DNA from 2 places in the Kitasatospora sp. NPDC057940 genome. Region 2 is predicted to be linked to the other one. Evidence: riboswitches for the same ligand, from Rfam matches in the RefSeq annotation. Region 2 holds a riboswitch; the other holds the start of a gene.

Region 1 (9,528 bases), on a different contig from region 2:
ACCATGTTGAGCGGTGCCGAGCGGCCGCGACGGTCGGCCTTGTGGTAGTTGTCCAGCAGGTTCTGGTCGTTGGTGAACGAGTGGACGGTCTCCACGTGCCCGCGCAGCACGCCGTACTCGTCGTCCATCGCCTTCAGCGGCGGGACGATGGCGTTGGTGGTGCAGGAGGCGCAGGACAGGATCTGCTCGTCGGGCTTGATCGTGTCGTGGTTGACGCCGTGGACGATGTTCGGGACGTCGCCCTTGCCCGGCGCGGTCAGCACGACCTTGGCGATGCCGGGGCGCAGGTGCTTGGACAGGCCCTCCCGGTCGCGCCAGCGGCCGGTGTTGTCGATCAGGATGGCGTCCTTGATCCCGTACTCCGTGTAGTCGACCTTGGTCGGGTCGTCGGAGTAGATCACGGTGATCTCGTTGCCGTTGGCGATGATCTTGTTGTTCGCCTCGTCGACGGTGATCGTGCCCTGGAACTGGCCGTGGATCGAGTCCCGACGCAGCAGCGAGGCGCGCTTGACCAGGTCGTCGCCGCCGCTGTCGCGCACGACGATGGCCTTCAGGCGCAGGCCGTTGCCGGAGGCCTTCTCGATCAGCAGGCGGGCGACCAGGCGGCCGATCCGGCCGAAGCCGTAGAGGACGACGTCGCGGGCGTCGCGGCGCTCCAGCTTGTTCTCGCCGGTGGCGCCGGAGACGGCCTGGGCGGTGAACTCCTCGACCGACAGGCCGTGGTCGTCGGCCCGGTAGGTCGCGGCGAGCATGCCGATGTCGATCTGCGAGGGGCCGAGGTCCAGGGTGGTCAGCGCGCTCAGGAAGGGCATCGTCTCGGTGACCGAGAGCTCGGCGCCGGCTATCTGGCGGGCGAAGCGGTGCGTCTTCAGGATGCTGACCACCGACTTGTTCACCAGGGACCTGCTGTGCAGCAGGACGGTCACGTCCCGCTCGCGGTGCAGTCGCCCGATGATCGGGATCATCGACTCCGCGATCTCCTCGCGGTTCTTCCAGTCCGTGAACACGTCGTCGTTGACAGTCACAAGTCCATCTTTCGAGCTGAGGGTGTTGCGCACATGGTAGCTTCGCCCGCCCCCGCCCCTTCGGCCGGTCCCTCCCCCCGCCCGCCCGACCGCGCCCCGCCCGCACCGCCCGGACCTGCGGCTTCGTCCCGACCGGGGCCCACCGCCCCGCCGCCCGCCCATCGCGAAGGTGATCACCGCCACCCCCGGGGCCGGGCGCGGAGGCCCCGGCCGTGGCGGATTTGCCGGGGGTGCGGGGTGGTGGGGTAATGGAAGCGACCCGTGCTTGAGCGTTCCGCGAACGACCCGGGAGCAGCCATGACAGACGGTCCCGAGCCCATCAGTGCCGAGGCGCTGCGCGCCGTGCAGGAGGAGTTGGCCGAGCTGCGCGGCGAGCGGGCGAAAGTGGTGGGGACGCTGCGCGGGGAGGACGTCGGCGACCGGGCGGACGCGGCGGACGAGTTGCAGCGGGCCGACGACGTCGCCCGGCTGGACGAGCGGATCGCCGTGCTGGAGGCCCGGGTCCGCGAGGGGGCCGCCGCCGGGCCGCCGTCCACGGAGGTGGTGGGGGTGGGCTCCACCGTCACCGTGCGGTTCGCGGACGGGGTGGAGGAGACCGTCGAGGTGGCGGAGCTCGCCGAGGTGCGGGAGGAGACCCTGGTGACCGCCGACAGCCCGCTCGGGCGGGCGCTGCTCGGGCGGCACGCCGGGGAGACCGTGAACTACGAGGCGCCGAACGGCGCGGCGAGCGCGGTCGTGCTGTCGGTCGGCGAACGGCGGGCTTCGTGAGCTCCCCCGAGGACCCCCAGCAGAGCCCGGCCCAGCAGAGCCCGGCCCGGCAGAACCCCGCCCGGGACGAGCCGGCCGTGGGCCCCGACCCCGTCGGGCCGCCGCAGTTCGCGCCGTACCACCACCCGGCCGCCGGCTGGGGTGCCGCGAAGAGCGTGACGCGCTTCCTGGTGAAGGAGGGCGCGTACGTGGACGGGCCCCGGGCGATCATGCGGATGAACCACGAGAGCGGCGGCTTCGACTGCCCGGGGTGTGCCTGGCCGGACGACACCAAGGGCCTGCACCTGGACATCTGCGAGAACGGCATCAAGCACGTCACCTGGGAGATGACCTGCAAGCGGGTCGGCCGCGAGTTCTTCGCCGCCCACTCGGTGACCGAGCTGTCCGGGTGGAGCGACTTCGCGCTGGAGGACCAGGGCCGCCTCACCGAGCCGATGGTGTACGACGCCGGCTCGGACCACTACGTCCCGATCAGCTGGAAGGACGCCTTCGAGCTGGTCGGCCGCACCCTGCGCGAGCTGGACGACCCGAACCGGGCCGCCTTCTACACCTCCGGCCGGCTCGGCAACGAGGCCACCTTCCTCTACCAGCTGATGGCCCGCGAACTGGGCACCAACAACCTGCCGGACTGCTCCAACATGTGCCACGAGGCCAGCGGACGCGCCCTCCAGGCCTCGCTGGGCACCGGGAAGGGCACGGTCGACCTCAAGGACTGGGAGGTCACCGACGCGCTGTTCATCATGGGCGTCAACGCGGCCTCCAACGCGCCCCGGATGCTCACCGCCCTCGCCGACGCGCACCGCCGCGGCGCGCAGATCGTGCACATCAACCCGCTGATCGAGGCGGCCGCGACCCGCACCATCGTCCCGCACGAGTTCGTGGACATGGCGCTGTTCAAGTCCACGAAGACCAGCACGCTGAACCTCCAGCCGCGCATCGGCGGCGACATGGCACTGGTGCGCGGCATGGCCAAGGCGATCCTGGAGCAGGCCATGTCCGACCCCCGGGCCCTGGACCGGCAGTTCATCGAGCGCCACACCACCGGGTTCGAGGCCTACCGCGCGCTGTGCGGGGACACCCCCTGGGAGGAGATCGAGCGGCAGAGCGGGCTCGACCGGGCCGAGGTCCTCAAGGCCGCCCGGGTCTACCGCGACGCCGACCGCTCCATCGTCAGCTGGTGCCTGGGCGTCACCCAGCACGAGCACGGCGTGGACACCGTGCGGGAGATCGTCAACCTCCTGCTGCTGCGCGGCAACCTGGGCCGCGAGGGCGCCGGCCCGTCGCCGGTGCGCGGGCACAGCAACGTCCAGGGCAACCGCACCTGCGGCATCGACCACCGCCCCTCACCCGAGTTCCTGGACCGCCTCGCCGAGGCCTGCGGGATCGACCCGCCGCGCGCGCACGGCCTGGACACCGTCTCCGCCATCGAGGCGATGCGGCGCGGCGAGGTGACGGTCTTCGTCGCCATGGGCGGCAACTTCGCGCTCGCCGCGCCCGACACGCCCTACACCCACGAGGCTTTGCGCGGCTGCGAGTTGACCGTCCAGGTGAGCACCAAGCTGAACCGCAGCCACCTGGTGCACGGCCGCCGGGCGCTGATCCTGCCGTGCCTGGGCCGCACCGAGAAGGACCACCAGCGCGGCGGGGTGCAGAGCACCTCGGTCGAGGACTCGATGAGCATGGTGCACCTGTCCGTCGGCATGAAGCGCCCGGCCTCCCCGCACCTGCTGTCCGAGCCCGCCATCGTCGCCGGGATGGCCCGCGCGGCGCTGCCGGACAGCGGGACACCGTGGGAGTGGTACGTCGAGGACTACGACCGCATCCGCGACACCATGTCCCGGGCCCTGGACGGCTTCGAGGACTTCAACCGCCGGGTGCGGCTGCCCCTCGGGTTCCGGATCAAGCAGCCGGCCCGCGAGCTGGTCTTCCTCACCCCCTCCGGGCGGGCCGAGTTCTCCACCGCCCCGCTGCCCGACGTCGTCCCCGCCCCGGGCACCCTGGCGCTGGGCACCATGCGCTCCCACGACCAGTGGAACACCACGATCTACTCCGACAACGACCGCTACCGGGGCGTGCGGAACCTGCGCACGCTGGTCTTCCTGAACGCCGACGACATGCGCGAGCGCGGCATCGCCGAGCTCGACCCGGTCGACATCACCAGCACCGCGAAGGACGGCAGCACCCGCACCCTGAACGGCTACCTCGCGATCCCGTACGACATCCCGCGCGGCTGCGCGGCGGGCTACATGCCCGAGATGAACGTGCTGTGCGCGATCGGCGACCACAGCACCCAGAGCGACCAGCCGATCATGAAGCACCTCAAGGTCACCGTCACCAAGGCGTAGGAGCCGGGGACGGCGCCCGCTCCGAACGCCTACGCCTACTCCGACGGCTGCGGCGTCCAGCGGTGCAGGCCCTTGCGGTCGTAGTACCGGGTCATCCCGAAGCCGAAGGCCAGGGCGAGCAGCACGCCGACCGCGATCATGGTCCAGCCCCGGGCCAGGCCCGCGTCCGCCCGGGCGTCGAAGAACAGGATCGCCCGGATGCCGTCGCTGAGCTGGCGCATCGGCTCGAAGAGGCTGAGGAAGCGGTAGAAGCCGGGCACCGCCTGGAGCGGGATGGTCGCCCCCGAGGAGGGCAGCGCCAGCGCGATGAAGACGAACATGGACACCAGCTGCCCGATCCCGCCGAACGCCGCGTTGATCGCCTGCACCCCGAGGCCGACGGCGAGGCTGGCGCAGTAGGCGAAGACCCAGAGCAGCCCCTGGTGCGGGGCGTCCATGCCGAGCACGGTGACCGAGCAGAGCATCACCAGGGTGGTGGTGAGCAGCATGATGCCGGCCGTCATGACCATCTTCAGCAACAGGGTCTGGGTGCGGGTGATCGGGACGGTCGGGCGCCGGGTGTGCCAGGGGCCGAGCTCGCTGTCGCTGTAGCCGAGCGCGGTGTCGACGCCGTTGTGGATGATGTTGCCGCCGATGAAGCCGGTCAGCACGGCCAGCAGGGTGTAGTAGAAGGCGCTCAGGCCGAGCCCGCTGTGGGTGCCGATCGGGTGGCCGACCCGGGTGGTGACGGCGAGCGGGTCGGCGAGCAGCAGCCGCGCGGTGGCGCTGGTGCCCGTGCCCGAACCGGACCCGGGACCGGAGGCGGTGGGCGGCACGGCGGCGGTCAGCTCCTTGCCGAGTGCCAGCGAGGCCTGGTGGGCGGCGGACTGGGTGATCTGGGAGGCCAGTGAGGAGCCGAGGCTGCCGAGGCCGGGGTTGGTCAGCACCGTCAGGGTGGGCCGTTCGGTGGCCCGGCCGGTGGTCAGTGCCGCCACGTCGGCGGTGAACGCCTGCGGGACGAGCAGCGCGCCGTAGACCTTCCCGGTGGAGAGCTGGTCCATCGCCTCGGCCTGGTCGACCTGGCGCCAGTCGACGGTGCTGCCGGGCGTCCCGGCGACGATCTCCCGGCTGAGCCGCGCGCCCAGGGTCTCCGTCCGGCCCGGCGGCGGCGGGCCCTGATCCGCGTTCACCAGGGCGATCGGGAGCCGGTGCAGGTGCCCTTTCGGATTGAGGATGCCGCCCATGTAGAGCAGCGAGAGCACCACGGCCAGCAGGCCGCACAAAATGCTCGGAACGAGCCACAGCTTCGCGTGGCGGGCGAGCACGAGGGCCCGCGCCTGCCGGGGACCGTCCTGGGAGCCTGCGGACGCCATGCCACCCCTCGGATTCGGGCGCAACCTGGTGCTGCTGCCGATGCGGTGGGAAGTCGTTCCGTGGCGGCCCGGCGGCAAAACCCCACGTCACCCGATCCGCCCCGCCGTACCCCGGCTCGCCTCGGCCGGGACGACCGGAGACAGAAGGTAAAGGTTCTACCAAGTACGCAAGTATCGGCCTCCGCGCGGTCTATGCTTCTGGAGGTTTGAAGAAGGCACCTCGTTCGGTGAGGCTTCTTCACGGACACAGGCCACTGATCCGACGACGTCGAGAGACGCCCAGGGTTAGGACAGATCTTCCCGACCTAAGGGTTGATCCGAAGTGGCTTCCGGCCCGACCGGGCTGGACACGCCGTGGAGTGCCAAAGCTCTGACGAGTTGGGGTGAGCCGGCGGTCGCTTCGCGCGCCGGCGAACTCCTTGCCGCGTCGATCACACGCACCACGGGGTGCGTCGACCGGGAGGAGGCGAGAGACATGGATTGCAGTAGTCCGGGCCACAGTTGCCCCTACCCCCGCTTGTCCTCGCACACTCCCGGCACGCGGTAACGACCCTCCCTGCGAACATCTCTGACGGTTCATCACCTCGACCACCCGGCTTCGCCGTGCCCGAACGGGCCCGCACCACCGGGTGGCGATGCGCCGCGCCCGTCCGCAGGGGGATCGCCGCCGTGCGCCCCCGATCGCCCCGCCTGCCCCGGGGCCCACGGGAGGATCGTCATGACCACCAACGCCACGCTCAACTCCAAGGTCCCCGCCCCGCGTTCAGCGGTACTGGACGACGCCCACGTCGGCGACATCAAGGGTGCGCTCGGCACCATCCGGCTCGACGACACCACACCACGCCACGGCCTGTCCGCAAGACTCAAGACCCTGCTCGCCATCGTGGGCCCCGGCCTGATCGTGATGGTCGGCGACAACGACGCGGGCGCCTTCTCCACCTACGGACAGGCGGGGCAGAACTACGGCACCCAGCTGCTGTGGACGCTGCTGATGCTCGTCCCGGTGCTGTACGTGAACCAGGAGATGGTGCTGCGCCTGGGCGCCGTCACCGGTGTCGGCCACGCCCGGCTGATCCTGGAGCGCTTCGGCAAGTTCTGGGGCGCGTTCAGCGTCATCGACCTGTTCCTGCTGAACGCGCTGACGCTGGTCACCGAGTTCATCGGCGTCACCCTGGCCGCCGGGTACCTCGGGCTGCCGAAGGTCGCCTCGGTGGTGCTGGCCGCGGTGATCATCATCGCCTCGGCGTTCACCGGCTCGTTCCAGCGCTTCGAGCGCGTCGCGGTCACGCTGTGCGTGGGCTCGCTGCTGCTGGTGCCGATCTACTTCATGGTCCACCCCAAGACCTCGCAGATGGCGCACGACTTCGTGGTGCCGAGCATGCCGGGCGGCTCGGGCCAGCTGGCGGCCGTGATGCTGGTGATCGTCTCCATCGTGGGCACCACGGTGGCCCCGTGGCAGCTGTTCTTCCAGCAGTCGTACGTCATCGACAAGCGGATCACGCCGCGTTTCATGAAGTACGAGAAGGTCGACCTGTGGATCGGGATCGCCATCGTCATCATCGGCGCCGCCGCGATGATGGGCTTCACCGCCGCGGCCTTCGCCGGCACCGACGGCTTCGGCCAGTTCTCCGACGCGGGCGCCGTCGCCAAGGGCCTTGAGGACAAGGCCGGACACGTGGTGGGCGTGCTGTTCGCCATCGCGCTGCTGGACGCCTCGATCATCGGCGCCTTCGCGGTGTCGCTGTCCACCGCCTACGCCATCGGCGACGTGTTCGGCATCAAGCACTCGCTGCACCGGGGCGTCAAGGGCGCCAAGGGCTTCTACGCGATCTACGCCGGCCTGGTGGTCGCGGCGGCCGCGATCACGCTGCTGTCCACCGACTACACCCAGGGCCTGATGACGCAGTTCGTCCAGGTGCTGGCCGGTGTGCTGCTGCCCTCGGCGACGGTGTTCCTGCTGCTGCTCTGCAACGACAAGGCCGTGCTGGGGCCGTGGGTCAACGGGCCCAAGACCAACGCCTTCACCTCCGCCGTGGTCGGGGTCCTGGTGATGCTGTCGCTGATCCTGACCGCCGCCGTGGTCTGGCCGGACATCAGCTCGCAGGCGATCCTGTGGATCATGGCCGGCTGCGGCGTGGCCGGCGTCCTGGTCGCCGGGTACTTCTTCACCTTCGGCCGCACCGCCACCAAGGAGGACCCGATCGACCGCACCGGCCGCGAGGAGTGGCGGATGCCCCCGCTGGACACCCTCGGCAAGCCGGTCATGTCCACCGCCCGCAAGGTCGGCATGGGCGCCCTGCGCGCCTACCTGCTGGTCGCGATGGTGATGGTCATCATCAAGATCGTCCAGACCGCGCTCGCCCACTGAGCCGCCGCCGGGGCGGCGCCCGACCGTACCGCCGCCCCGGCCCCGACCCGGAAACCTCGACCGCCCCGCACCCGGGGAAGGAAGGAAGTACGGCCATGCGCACCGCCCTTCACCACCACTGCCCGCGCGTCCGCCTCGCCCTGCACGACGGCGTCGAGAGGGACTACCGCCTCGACGACCCCGGCGCCTGCCCGCACTCCGGCACGCCCAACACCCGGGCCTCCGCGTACGAGCCGCGCGTGCACCTGGCCTACCTGCTGGCCCGCCAGGGCCACCGCCCGGACTGGCTCGCCGACTTCGCGGACCTCCCGCCGGCCGCCGCGCGCCGCCTCAGCCGCGCCGCCGCCCGCCACCGGCCGCACGGCTGACGCCCCGCCGACCGCACCACCCGCGCCCTCGCGCGCCCCTTCCACCCGCCGCCCCGTCACGGAGGTGACCTGCCATGTCCATCGTCGCCGCGTTCCACCCCTCCCTTCCGTCCGCCGGCCGCGGCCGCCTGCGCGCCGCGCTCGCCGCCGTGGGCCGACGCCTGGCGGAGAGCCCGCTGGACAGCACCGTCCTGCACGCCGTCACGGCCCAGGCCCCGGCCGCCGCCTCCGCCGACCGGCCCGCCCGGCTGCGGGCCAGCTGGCGGACGGTCACGGCCCCGGACGGCACCGCCCGGCTGGAAGCCTCCTGGCACCCCTGGCACCCCGCCCGCTGAACGGGCCCGTACCGATTCGTACGGATCCGCACCGACTTCGCACCGACCCCGCACCGACCCGCCGAAGGAGCATCCGCCATGGCCGTGCGCTACCCCAGGCTCGAAGCCATCTTCTCGGACCACACCGCCGCCGCCCCGCCCCGGCGGCCGCGCCCCGCACCGGACCCCCGGCCCGCCGTCGACCCGGACACCGGTCTGGTGGTGGACCCCGAACAGCGCACCGTCACCGTCGACGGGCAGCAACTGACGCTCCCCTACCTGGAGTTCGAGCTGCTCGCGCACCTGGTCGACAACCCGCTGCGGGTCCACTCCCGCCGCCAGCTGATGGAGACGGTCTGGGGCCGGCCGGACACCGGCGACACCCGCACCATCGCCACCCACATAGCCCGGATCCGCCGCAAGCTCGGCCCCGGCCACCGGGAGGCGATCGCCACCGTCCGCCAGATCGGCTACAAGTACGACCCCCGCCTGACCCGCGTCGCCTGACCGCCGACCGATCGCACCGCCCGAGGCCCGATCACCCGCCGGCCGCCACCCCACCGAAGGAGGACACCGTCGTGACCAGAACCGCCCTGTTCCCCTGGACCAGCAGAGGGACGGCGCTGTGCGGCGTCCTGCTCCTCCTCACCCTCCAGGGGATCGCCGTCGGCGTCGCCCCGGGGCGGCTGCGGCTCTTCCTCTCCGGCGTGCTCATCGGCGCCTCGGCGGCCGGGCTGCTCCTCGCCCTGCTGCTCGCCCGCAGCGGGCGCGGCACCGCCCGACCCGCCGCCCCCGACGAGGACGACACCCAGTGGTTCAGCGCGCGCTCCCTGGACGGGTTCCCGATGGAGCAGGTCCGACCGCTGCTGCTGTCGCCCGGCGCCCCGGGCCTGAACCGGCTCTACACCGCCTGGGTGTTCGCCACCCACGGGCACGACCCCCAGTGGATCGCCCACCACCTCGACCTGTCCACCCCGACCGCCCGGCT
Region 2 (9,528 bases):
TACCTGATCCGCCGGCGCAGCAAGGACTACTGGCGCCACCTGATCGCGCCGGTCCTCGGCTTCGCGATCCTCGCCTACGTGGTCGTGAACGCCAACATAGCGGCGCAGCGGCTCGGCTTCGTCTGGCTGGCCGTCGGCGCGGTCGTGCTGGCCGGGCTGGTGGCCACCGGCCGCAAGCCCCGACTGGCCGTCACCGACGCCGAATCCGCCGTCGAGCCCGAATCGGCCGTCGAGCCCGAATCGGCCGCCGAGCCCGGATCCGGCACCGACCCTGATCCCGCCGCCGATGCGCCCACCACCCGCGAGGAGAACCCGTGAGCCTGCCCGAGACCGTCCAGCTGGCCCCCGCCCCGGCCGACTACGCCTACACCTTCGGCGGGCGCGCACCGCTCGTCACCGTGCAGCCCGGCACCATCGTCGAACTGACCACCGAGGACTGCTTCGGCGGCAAGGTGCGCGGCACCGGCGACCTGCCCAGCCAGGTGTGCGTCTTCCCCTACCTCAACCCGGTCACCGGGCCGATCGCGGTGGCGGGCGCGGAGCCCGGCGACGTCCTCGCGGTGCACTTCGTGGAGATCACCCCGGCCCGGGAGTACGGCGTCTCCAGCACCTTCCCGCACTTCGGCGCGCTGACCGCGACCCACAGCACGGCGATGCTGCACCCGCCGCTGGAGGAGCGGGTCTGGGTCTACGACCTGGACCTCAAGGCGGGCGTCTGCCGATTCCGGGCCCGGAACAGCGACTTCACGGTGGACCTCCCGCTCGACCCGATGCACGGCACCGTCGGGGTCGCCCCGGCGGCCGGCGAGGTGCTGGCCTCGATCACGCCGGGCGCGCACGGCGGCAACCTGGACACTCCCGAGATGCGGGCCGGCACCACCGCCTACTTCGGGGTCAACGTCCCGGGCGGGCTGCTCGCCATCGGCGACGGCCACGCCCGCCAGGGGGAGGGGGAGGTGTGCGGGACGGCGGTGGAGGCGGCCATGCGCACCACCGTGATCGTCGACCTGGTCAAGGGCGGCGGACCGGCCTGGCCGCGGCTGGAGGACGACCGCTTCCTGATCAGCACCGGCTCCGCCCGCCCCCTGGAGGACGCGTTCCGGATCAGCCAGCACGACCTGGTCGGCTGGACCGGGCACCTGCTCGGCCTGGACCAGCTCGACGCCTACCAACTGGTCAGCCAGGCCGGGTCGGCGCCGGCCGCCAACGTCTGCGACACCAACTACACGATGGTCGCCAAGCTGCCGAAGCGCCTGCTCGGGCGGGTCCGCGCCTACGACGGCCTGCACGACCGCCTGCGCGAAACCGCCGAGGCATACCTGCGGCACCGCTAGGGCGTGTTCGCCCGGCATCGTGACCGGGGGGCGGCGGACGCCCTACGGGTGCGGCGCGCAGGCCAGCAGGTACGGCAGCAGCGGGAGCGCCGACACCGCTGACACCGCCGTCCAGGAGGCCGGTCGGCGCCTTCGCCGGCCGTGCCCCGGGCGGGCCAGCCGGCGGACCCGGGCCAGTACCCCGGTGGCGGCCACCGCCAGCGACCCGTCGGGCGCGATGCCGTACGCCGTGCCCGGCGCGGTGCCGTGCGCGGCGCCCGTCGGGCCCCCGGACGTCGCCAGGGCGCAGAGCGCGGAGGCCAGTTCGCTGCGCGACACCCGCGCCAGCGCGGCGTCGTCGGCCGCCATCTCCAGCAGCAGCCCCACCTCGGCCCGCCCGCGCCGGGCCAGCGGCAGCGGGCCGAACAGCAGGGCGAAGGTGTCCGCCGGCAGCCGGAACAGGTGGTGACGGCCGCGGATGTGTCCGTGTTCGTGCGCCACCGCCGCGGCCAACTGCCGGTCGTCCAGCAGCCGCAGCGCCCCGCGCGACATGACCACCCGGGAGCTGCGGCCGGGCAGGCAGTAGACGGTCGGGTGGGCGTGCTCCAGGATCAGGGCGCCCCAGCGCCCGTCCCGGACGGCGACCACGTCCAGCACCGCCCGGTGCCGCCGGCGCGCCCGCCCGGCCCGGACACCGACGGCCGCCACCACCGTGGCGATCGCGGCCCCGGCGGCGGCCAGCACCCACCAGTCGTGGGTGTGCGGGGCGACGGGCCCGGGCGGCTCCGGGTGCGGGAACAGCCCGACCAGCCCGGCCGGCTCGTGGGCGAACGGCTCCACCGCGTGGTGCGCGGCCAGCAGCAACGCGACCAGGAAGGAGGCCATCAGGGACAGCCAGAGCGCGGCGCCCGCCGCCGGGTGCGCCTGCAACCGGGCCGAACCGGCCAGCCGGCGCGGCAGCAGGACCCCGGTCACGGCCAGGTGGAGGCCGAGCAGCGCGAGGGTCACTCGGCGTCCCGGGCCTTCACCTGCTCCAGCGCCGCCAGCAGCGCGGACGCCTCGTCGCTGCTCATCCCGTCGACGAAGTGCAGCAGCGCACCCGCCCGGTCCGGCGTGGTCTCAAGAGCCTGGCGCATCAGCCGCGCGGTGTACGCCTCCCGGGTGCAGGTCGGCTCGTACGCCCAGGCCCGGCCCACCTTGTCCCGGCGGAGCCAGCCCTTGGTGTGCAGGATGTCGGCCACCGTGGTGACGGTGGTGTACGCGACCGGCCGCTGCCGCTGGAGGTCGTCCACCACCTCGCGTACGGTGGCCGGCCGGCCCCAGGACCACAGCCGGTCCATGATCTCGGCCTCCAGGTCGCCGAACCCGCGCAGCACCGCCGTTCTCTCCCTCGCCGACCGCCGGCGCCCTTCGCCCGCTAGAACCCGCCCATGGTACGGCGCTCTCGCGTGTGGGTCGCCCGCGCACGCCGAAGCCCGCCCTCCGGATCGGGGGGCGGGCACCGGCGTGCGCCAGGGGTCAGGACAGCCGCCGCCCCATCGGGATGCGGGAGCGGGTCAGCAGGGCGGCGAGCAGCCCGGCCAGCACCGGGAGCACCAGGACGACCAGCAGCAGCTGGCCCCAGGGGGCGGTGATCAGGGCCGGGTGGCCGCCGAACCCGCTCGCCCGGGACTTCAGCAGGCCCACTGCGGGGACGAAGCCGTTGACCGCCCCGAGCAGCGCCCCGAGCAGGGCGATCATCGCGCACTGCAGTCCCGCCATGGTGCGGCGGATCCGCGGCGGTGCGCCGACGGCGGCCAGGGTGGCCTGGTCCTGGCGGGAGTCGGCCGCGGCCAGGCCGGTGGCGATGCCGGCGGCGCCGAGGACGACCAGTCCGGCGAAGCCGCTGAGGGCCAGGGTGAGGGCGTCGCCGCGGGGCTGGTAGCCGCGCTCGACCTCCAGCTGGGCGGCCCGGTCGAGCCGGACGACGGCGGCCTCGGCGCGCTGCTGGGCCTTGCGGTCGGGCGGGGTGGCGGGCACCCAGATCGCGCCGGTGGGCCTCACGGTGAGCCCGGGCAGGAGCTTGGGCAGCGCCGAGGGCAGGATCAGGCCCTGGGCGAAGCGGGCGGCGGCCGGGTTCTCGACCAGGACGGCGTCGGCCGGGATCTCCTGGAGGTCGGGCTTGGGGACCTCGCCGGGCTGGAGCGGCGCGCCGGAGCTGCCGCGCAGCTGGAGCACCGCCCGGCCGTCGCCGCCGAGGAAGGCGCGGTCGAAGACCAGGACCTTCCCGGCGGCCAGGGCCTGTTCGGCGGCCGGGTCGTGGATGCCGAACTGGGTACGGAGCATGGCGGCGTCCCCGGAGGCCAGGTGCGGCGGGCCGGATGCGGTGCGCCAGTTCACGGTGCCCTTGAGCTGGACGGTGCTGGAGCAGTTGGCGCAGAACTGGTACACCGCTTCGCCGAGGTCGGCGCGCGGTCCCAGGTCGGTCAGCTGCTTGCCCACCTCGGCGCGCAGGCCGTCGAGTTGCGGTCCGTCGACGGTGGAGAGGAGCTGCACGGCGCCGTACGGGGCCTGCGGCCGGTAGTCGCGGCGGTTCTCGGCGTCGGTGCTGGTGCTGTAGACGCCGATGGCGACGGCCCCGGCCACGGCGGCCATCACGGCGGCGACGGCCGGCGCGGTGCGCGAGCGGTGCCGGGCGGAGTCGCGCAGGGCGAGTCGGGGGCCGAGCGGCAGCCGCTTGGCGAGCCGGCCGAGCAGGGCGACGAGTGCGGGGGTGCAGGCGAGCAGGCCGAGTTCGGCGATGACGGAGCCGCCGAGCACGGTCAGCGTGCGGGTGTCGTAGGTGCCGACGACGGGCATGCCGCCGTGTTGCAGCGCGCTCGCGCCGTACAGGGCCAGGGCGGCGCCGGCGGCGAGCAGCAGCACACCGAGCACGGTGACCCAGCGGTTCGGGGCCTGGACGGTGTCCCGGTCGGTGAGTCCGGCGGTGACGCTGCGGCGGGCGGCCTGCCGGGCGGGCAGCGCGGCCGCGAGGAGCGCCGTGACCAGGCCGATCCCGCCGATCGCGAGCAGGTCCAGTGGCGGCAGGGCGAAGTGCCCGAAGCGGGCGCCGCCGGCCCGTTCGATCCACGGGCGCAGCCCGGCGACGAGGCCGCCGCCGAGGACCACGCCGACCACGGCCCCGGCCGCGCCGAGGACGATGGCACCGCCGAGCACCACCGCGCCGACGTGCGTCCGCCGGCCGCCGGCGGCGCCGAGCAGCGCGAGCTGGCGGCGGGAGCGGCGGGCGCCGACCGCGAAGGCGGGGCCGGCGAGCAGGGCGACCTCCAGCAGGCCCATGCCGGTGACGGTGGCCACCACGACCTTGGTGTTGTCGTCGGCGGAGGGGCCGAAGGAGCGGTAGGAGTCCCGGTAGTAGGGGACGGCGGCGCGCGGCGGCGGGGCGAGCGCGACCGAGCGGGCGGTGAGGGTGTAGCCGTGGGCGTTGAACTCCTGGACCTTGGCCCAGTCGAGGGTGGCCCCGGCGGGGAGCCGGACCAGCCAGGCGCCGCGTTCGGGCTCCGGCGGTGCCGCGGCCGGGCTGCCGGGAGGCGTGGCGTTGGCGAGCCGGCTCAGCAACGCGCCCGGCTGGGCGACGAGTTCGACCCGGCGGAGGTCGTCCGGGTGCTCGACGACGCCGGTGATGGTGAAGGTGGTCCGCTCCAGGCCCGGGAAGGTGGTGGTGCCGCCGACGGCCAGCCCGGCGTTGTCGAGGAAGGCCCGGGTGGCGGCGAGTTCGTGCGGGCCGGCCGGGGCGTGGCCGTCGACCAGGTCGAGCCGGCCGTGCCAGAGCGGGTCGGAGAGGTCGGCCTCGGTGGTGAGGGTGCGGACCAGGCCTTCGGGGGAGGTCGCGCCGGTCTCCGGGCCCTGCCGGGCGGAGGTGAGCACGCTGCCGGGCGGCAGCAGCCCGGTGACCAGGGTGACCGGGTCGGTGCCGGCGCCCTTCTGCTGCTCGGCCGTGGGCGGCTGCCCGGGGCGGGGCTGGGCCGCGAAGGCGCCGTCCTCGGCGACCGGGGCCTGCTCGACGGCCCGGCCGGGGGCGAGCGACGTGACCAGGGCGTCCGCCCCGCCCAGCACCCGTTCGACCCGTTCGGCCGGGGTGAGCTGCCCGCTGCGGTGGACGACGTCGGCGCCGGTGACGCCGAGGACGGGCAGCGCGATCATGGCGACGATCAGGGCGCTGCGGCCCTTGGCGCGCAGCGCGTCGCGGCGGGCGATGCGCAGGGCGACCTTCCAGGCGCCGAGTCTCATCGGGACACCTCGCCGAAGCCGCCGGCCGCGTGGCCGAAGTCGCCGGACGTCTGGCCGGTGCCGGTGGCCGAGTGCCCGGCCCCGTCGGCCGCGTGGCCGTAGCCGTCGGCCGGGGCACTGGGCGGTTCGGCGGTCAGCCGGCGCTTGCCGGTGCGCCGCCCGTGGCTCTCGGAGGCGACCGCGCCGTCCTTCAGGTGGACCACCCGGTCGGCCCAACTGGCGTGCGCGGCCTCGTGGGTGACCATCATCGCGGCGGCGCCGGCGTCGCAGCGGGCGCGCAGCACGGCGAGCACGGCCTCGCCGGTGGCGGAGTCGAGGGCGCCGGTGGGCTCGTCGGCGAGGACGAGGCGGCGCTCGCCGATCAGCGCGCGGGCGATGGCGACGCGCTGCTGCTGGCCGCCGGACATGTCGTCGGGGAAGCGGTCGGCGAGTTCCCCGATGCCGAGTTCCTCCAGGGCGGCGAGCGCCTCGCGGCGGGCGGCGCGTCCGGAGACTCCGTCGAGTTCGCGGGGCAGCGAGATGTTCTCGGCGGCGGTGAGAGCGGGGATCAGGTTGTAGTCCTGGAAGACGTACCCGATGGAGCGCCGCCGGAGGTCGGCGAGCCGGCCGCGGCTGAGGCCGCCGAGGGCCACGCCCTCGACCAGGATCTCGCCCTCGCTGGGCGCGTCGAGTCCGCCGGCCAGGGTCAGCAGGGTGGACTTCCCGGAGCCGGACGGGCCCATGACGGCGACGAACTCGCCTGGGTGGACGGCCAGTTCGACGCCGCGCAGGGCGTGTACCTCGGCGGCGCCCCGCCCGTGCACCCGGGTGACGTTGGCCAGGTGCAGGACGGGTGCGGATCGGGTCGGATCGCTGTGGGACACACTTCCCCCTCGTGAGCTGTTGAGCTGCATATGTCGGTGAACTATATATGCCGGACGGGGGTGCACGTCGAGGGGTGGGTTTGGTCAAGCTTCTACAAAGCTGTCGAAGCTCGGTCGAAACGCCGCTATCCGGGTGAAGGGGAGGGTCTATGCTTGACGAGGTTTGAAAGGCACCTCGTTCGGTGAGGCGTCTTCACGGACACAGGCCACTGACCCGACGACGTCGAGAGACGCCCAGGTTCAGGACAGGTCTTCCCGAGTTAAGGGTTGACCCCAAGTGGCTTCCGGCCGGCCAGGCTGGACACGCCGTGGAGTGCCAAAGCTCTGACGAGTTGGGGTGTGCCGGTCCTGTGGGGTCGGTCCGCTCCTTGCCGTGTCGCGATGCGGTGCACAGACGGTGCACCCCCGACCGGGAGGAGGCGAGAGACATGGACTGCGATAGTCCGGGCCATAGTCGCCCCTACCCCCGCATGCTCTCGATCACCTCTGGCACGCGGTAACAACCTTCCCTGCGCGCGTTCACCTGACGCTGCGTCATGCGCTCAACCGCGCCCCGACGCACGACGTCTGACGCTCCGTCATGCCCTCACGGCCGCCGCCGCTCAGCGCCGCCGTGCGGTCCGGAGGCGTGCGCTCTCGCAGGGAGGATCGCTGCTGCGTGCCCCCTGTCGCCCCCTCAAGGAAGGGGGCAGGGAGGCCCTGCCATGACCAACGTGATGCTGGACCCGAAGGTCCCCACCACCACCCGCACCGCCGTGCTCGACGACGCCCACGTCGGCGACATCAAGGGTGCGCTCGGCACCATCCGGCTCGACGACACCACTCCGCGCCACGGCCTGTCCGCGCGGCTCAAGACCCTGCTCGCCATCGTGGGCCCCGGCCTGATCGTGATGGTCGGCGACAACGACGCGGGCGCCTTCTCCACCTACGGACAGGCCGGGCAGAACTACGGCACCCAGCTGCTGTGGACGCTGCTGATGCTCGTCCCGGTGCTGTACGTGAACCAGGAGATGGTGCTGCGCCTGGGCGCCGTCACCGGTGTCGGCCACGCCCGGCTGATCCTGGAGCGCTTCGGCAAGTTCTGGGGCGCGTTCAGCGTCATCGACCTGTTCCTGCTGAACGCGCTGACGCTGGTCACCGAGTTCATCGGCGTCACCCTGGCCGCCGGGTACCTCGGGCTGCCGAAGGTCGCCTCGGTGGTGCTGGCCGCGGTGATCATCATCGCCTCGGCGTTCACCGGCTCGTTCCAGCGCTTCGAGCGCGTCGCGGTCACACTGTGCGTGGGCTCGCTGCTGCTGGTGCCGATCTACTTCATGGTCCACCCCAAGACCTCGCAGATGGCGCACGACTTCGTGGTGCCCAGCATGCCGGGCGGCTCGGGCCAGCTGGCCGCCGTGATGCTGGTGATCGTCTCCATCGTGGGCACCACGGTGGCCCCGTGGCAGCTGTTCTTCCAGCAGTCGTACGTCATCGACAAGCGGATCACGCCGCGTTTCATGAAGTACGAGAAGGTCGACCTGTGGATCGGGATCGCCATCGTCATCATCGGCGCCGCCGCGATGATGGGCTTCACCGCCGCGGCCTTCGCCGGCACCGACGGCTTCGGCCAGTTCTCCGACGCGGCCGCCGTCGCCAAGGGGATCGAGGACAAGGCCGGACACCTGGCGGGCGTGCTGTTCGCCATCGCCCTGCTGGACGCCTCGATCATCGGCGCCTTCGCCGTCTCCCTCTCCACCGCCTACGCCATCGGCGACGTGTTCGGCATCAAGCACTCGCTGCACCGGGGCGTCAAGGGCGCCAAGGGCTTCTACGCGATCTACGCCGGCCTGGTCGCCGTCGCCGCCGTGATCACGCTGCTGTCCACCGGCTACACCCAGGGCCTGATGACGCAGTTCGTCCAGGTGCTGGCCGGTGTGCTGCTGCCCTCGGCGACGGTGTTCCTGCTGCTGCTCTGCAACGACAAGGCCGTGCTGGGGCCGTGGGTCAACGGGCCCAAGACCAACGCCTTCACCTCCGCCGTGGTCGGGGTCCTGGTGATGCTCTCGCTGATCCTGACCGCCGCCGTGGTCTGGCCCGACATCAGCTCGCAGGCGATCCTGTGGATCATGGCCGGCTGCGGCGTGGCCGGCGTCCTGGTCGCCGGGTACTTCTTCACCTTCGGCCGCACCGCCACCAAGGAGGACCCGATCGACCGCACCGGCCGCGAGGAGTGGCGGATGCCCCCGCTGGACACCCTCGGCAAGCCGGTCATGTCCACCGCCCGCAAGGTCGGTATGGGCGCCCTGCGCGCCTACCTGCTGGTCGCGATGGTGATGGTCATCATCAAGATCGTCCAGACCGCGCTCAACCACTGAGTCGCAGACCGCAGCCCGGACGGACGGGTGGTGGGCAGCGGCCCACCACCCGTCCGTCCGTCTCCCTGCTCTGCCCGCTCCTCCAGCTCTCCCCGCTCTCCCAGTGAAGGAGGTGCCGTCGTGCACACCCTGACCACCGTCGACTTCCTCGTCCGGCTCGCCACCGGGGTCGCCTGCGGCGCGCTCATCGGCGTCGAACGCCAGTGGCGGGCCCGGATGGCCGGCCTGCGCACCAACGCCCTGGTCGCCGCCGGCGCCACCCTGTTCGTGCTGTACAGCGAGGCCGTCGGCGACGCCGCCAGCCCCACCCGGGTCGCCTCCTACGTCGTCTCCGGCATCGGCTTCCTCGGCGGTGGCGTCATCCTGCGCGACGGTGCCGGCGTCCGCGGCCTCAACACCGCCGCCACGCTGTGGTGTTCGGCCGCCGTCGGGGTGCTCGCCGCCGCCGGGAAGCTCGAATTCGCCGCCCTCGGCACGCTCGGCGTCCTCGCCGTCCACCTGATCCTGCGCCCGGCCGGTCGGATGCTCGACCGCGCCCCGCAGTCCGGCAGCGACCCCGACTCCACCGTCCGCGCCACCGTCCACCTGGAGTGCGAGCGCAAGGCCGAGACCCACATCCGGGCCCTGCTGCTCCAGGCCCTGTCGGCCTCCGGCCTCGCCCCCACCGGCCTGCGCGCCCGCCGCACCGACAGCGGCGACGCCACCAGCCTGCGCGCCACCGTGGCCATC

The links. A riboswitch is a leader RNA that binds a small molecule or an ion and turns the genes downstream of it on or off. The one in region 2 is predicted to bind magnesium.
Region 1: another riboswitch for magnesium. It lies ahead of ACFVTF_RS37265 (NRAMP family divalent metal transporter); the one in region 2 lies ahead of ACFVTF_RS11580 (NRAMP family divalent metal transporter).

The regions. Positions count from the first base shown of each region.
Region 1 covers NZ_JBHVPH010000049.1:23,539-33,066, reverse strand. Annotated here, with positions in the region: gene ACFVTF_RS37285 (glyceraldehyde-3-phosphate dehydrogenase) at 1-1,025, opposite strand, end outside; gene ACFVTF_RS37280 (GreA/GreB family elongation factor) at 1,323-1,793, shown strand; gene ACFVTF_RS37275 (FdhF/YdeP family oxidoreductase) at 1,871-4,138, shown strand; gene ACFVTF_RS37270 (YhgE/Pip domain-containing protein) at 4,174-5,490, opposite strand; M-box (ykoK) riboswitch at 5,703-5,880, shown strand; gene ACFVTF_RS37265 (NRAMP family divalent metal transporter) at 6,209-7,858, shown strand; gene ACFVTF_RS37260 (hypothetical protein) at 7,954-8,226, shown strand; gene ACFVTF_RS37255 (hypothetical protein) at 8,301-8,561, shown strand; gene ACFVTF_RS37250 (winged helix-turn-helix domain-containing protein) at 8,640-9,047, shown strand; gene ACFVTF_RS37245 (hypothetical protein) at 9,119-9,528, shown strand, end outside.
Region 2 covers NZ_JBHVPH010000005.1:285,159-294,686, reverse strand. Annotated here, with positions in the region: gene ACFVTF_RS11610 (APC family permease) at 1-318, shown strand, start outside; gene ACFVTF_RS11605 (acetamidase/formamidase family protein) at 315-1,334, shown strand; gene ACFVTF_RS11600 (M56 family metallopeptidase) at 1,377-2,321, opposite strand; gene ACFVTF_RS11595 (BlaI/MecI/CopY family transcriptional regulator) at 2,318-2,686, opposite strand; gene ACFVTF_RS11590 (FtsX-like permease family protein) at 2,832-5,582, opposite strand; gene ACFVTF_RS11585 (ABC transporter ATP-binding protein) at 5,579-6,475, opposite strand; M-box (ykoK) riboswitch at 6,613-6,789, shown strand; gene ACFVTF_RS11580 (NRAMP family divalent metal transporter) at 7,150-8,799, shown strand; gene ACFVTF_RS11575 (MgtC/SapB family protein) at 8,920-9,528, shown strand, end outside.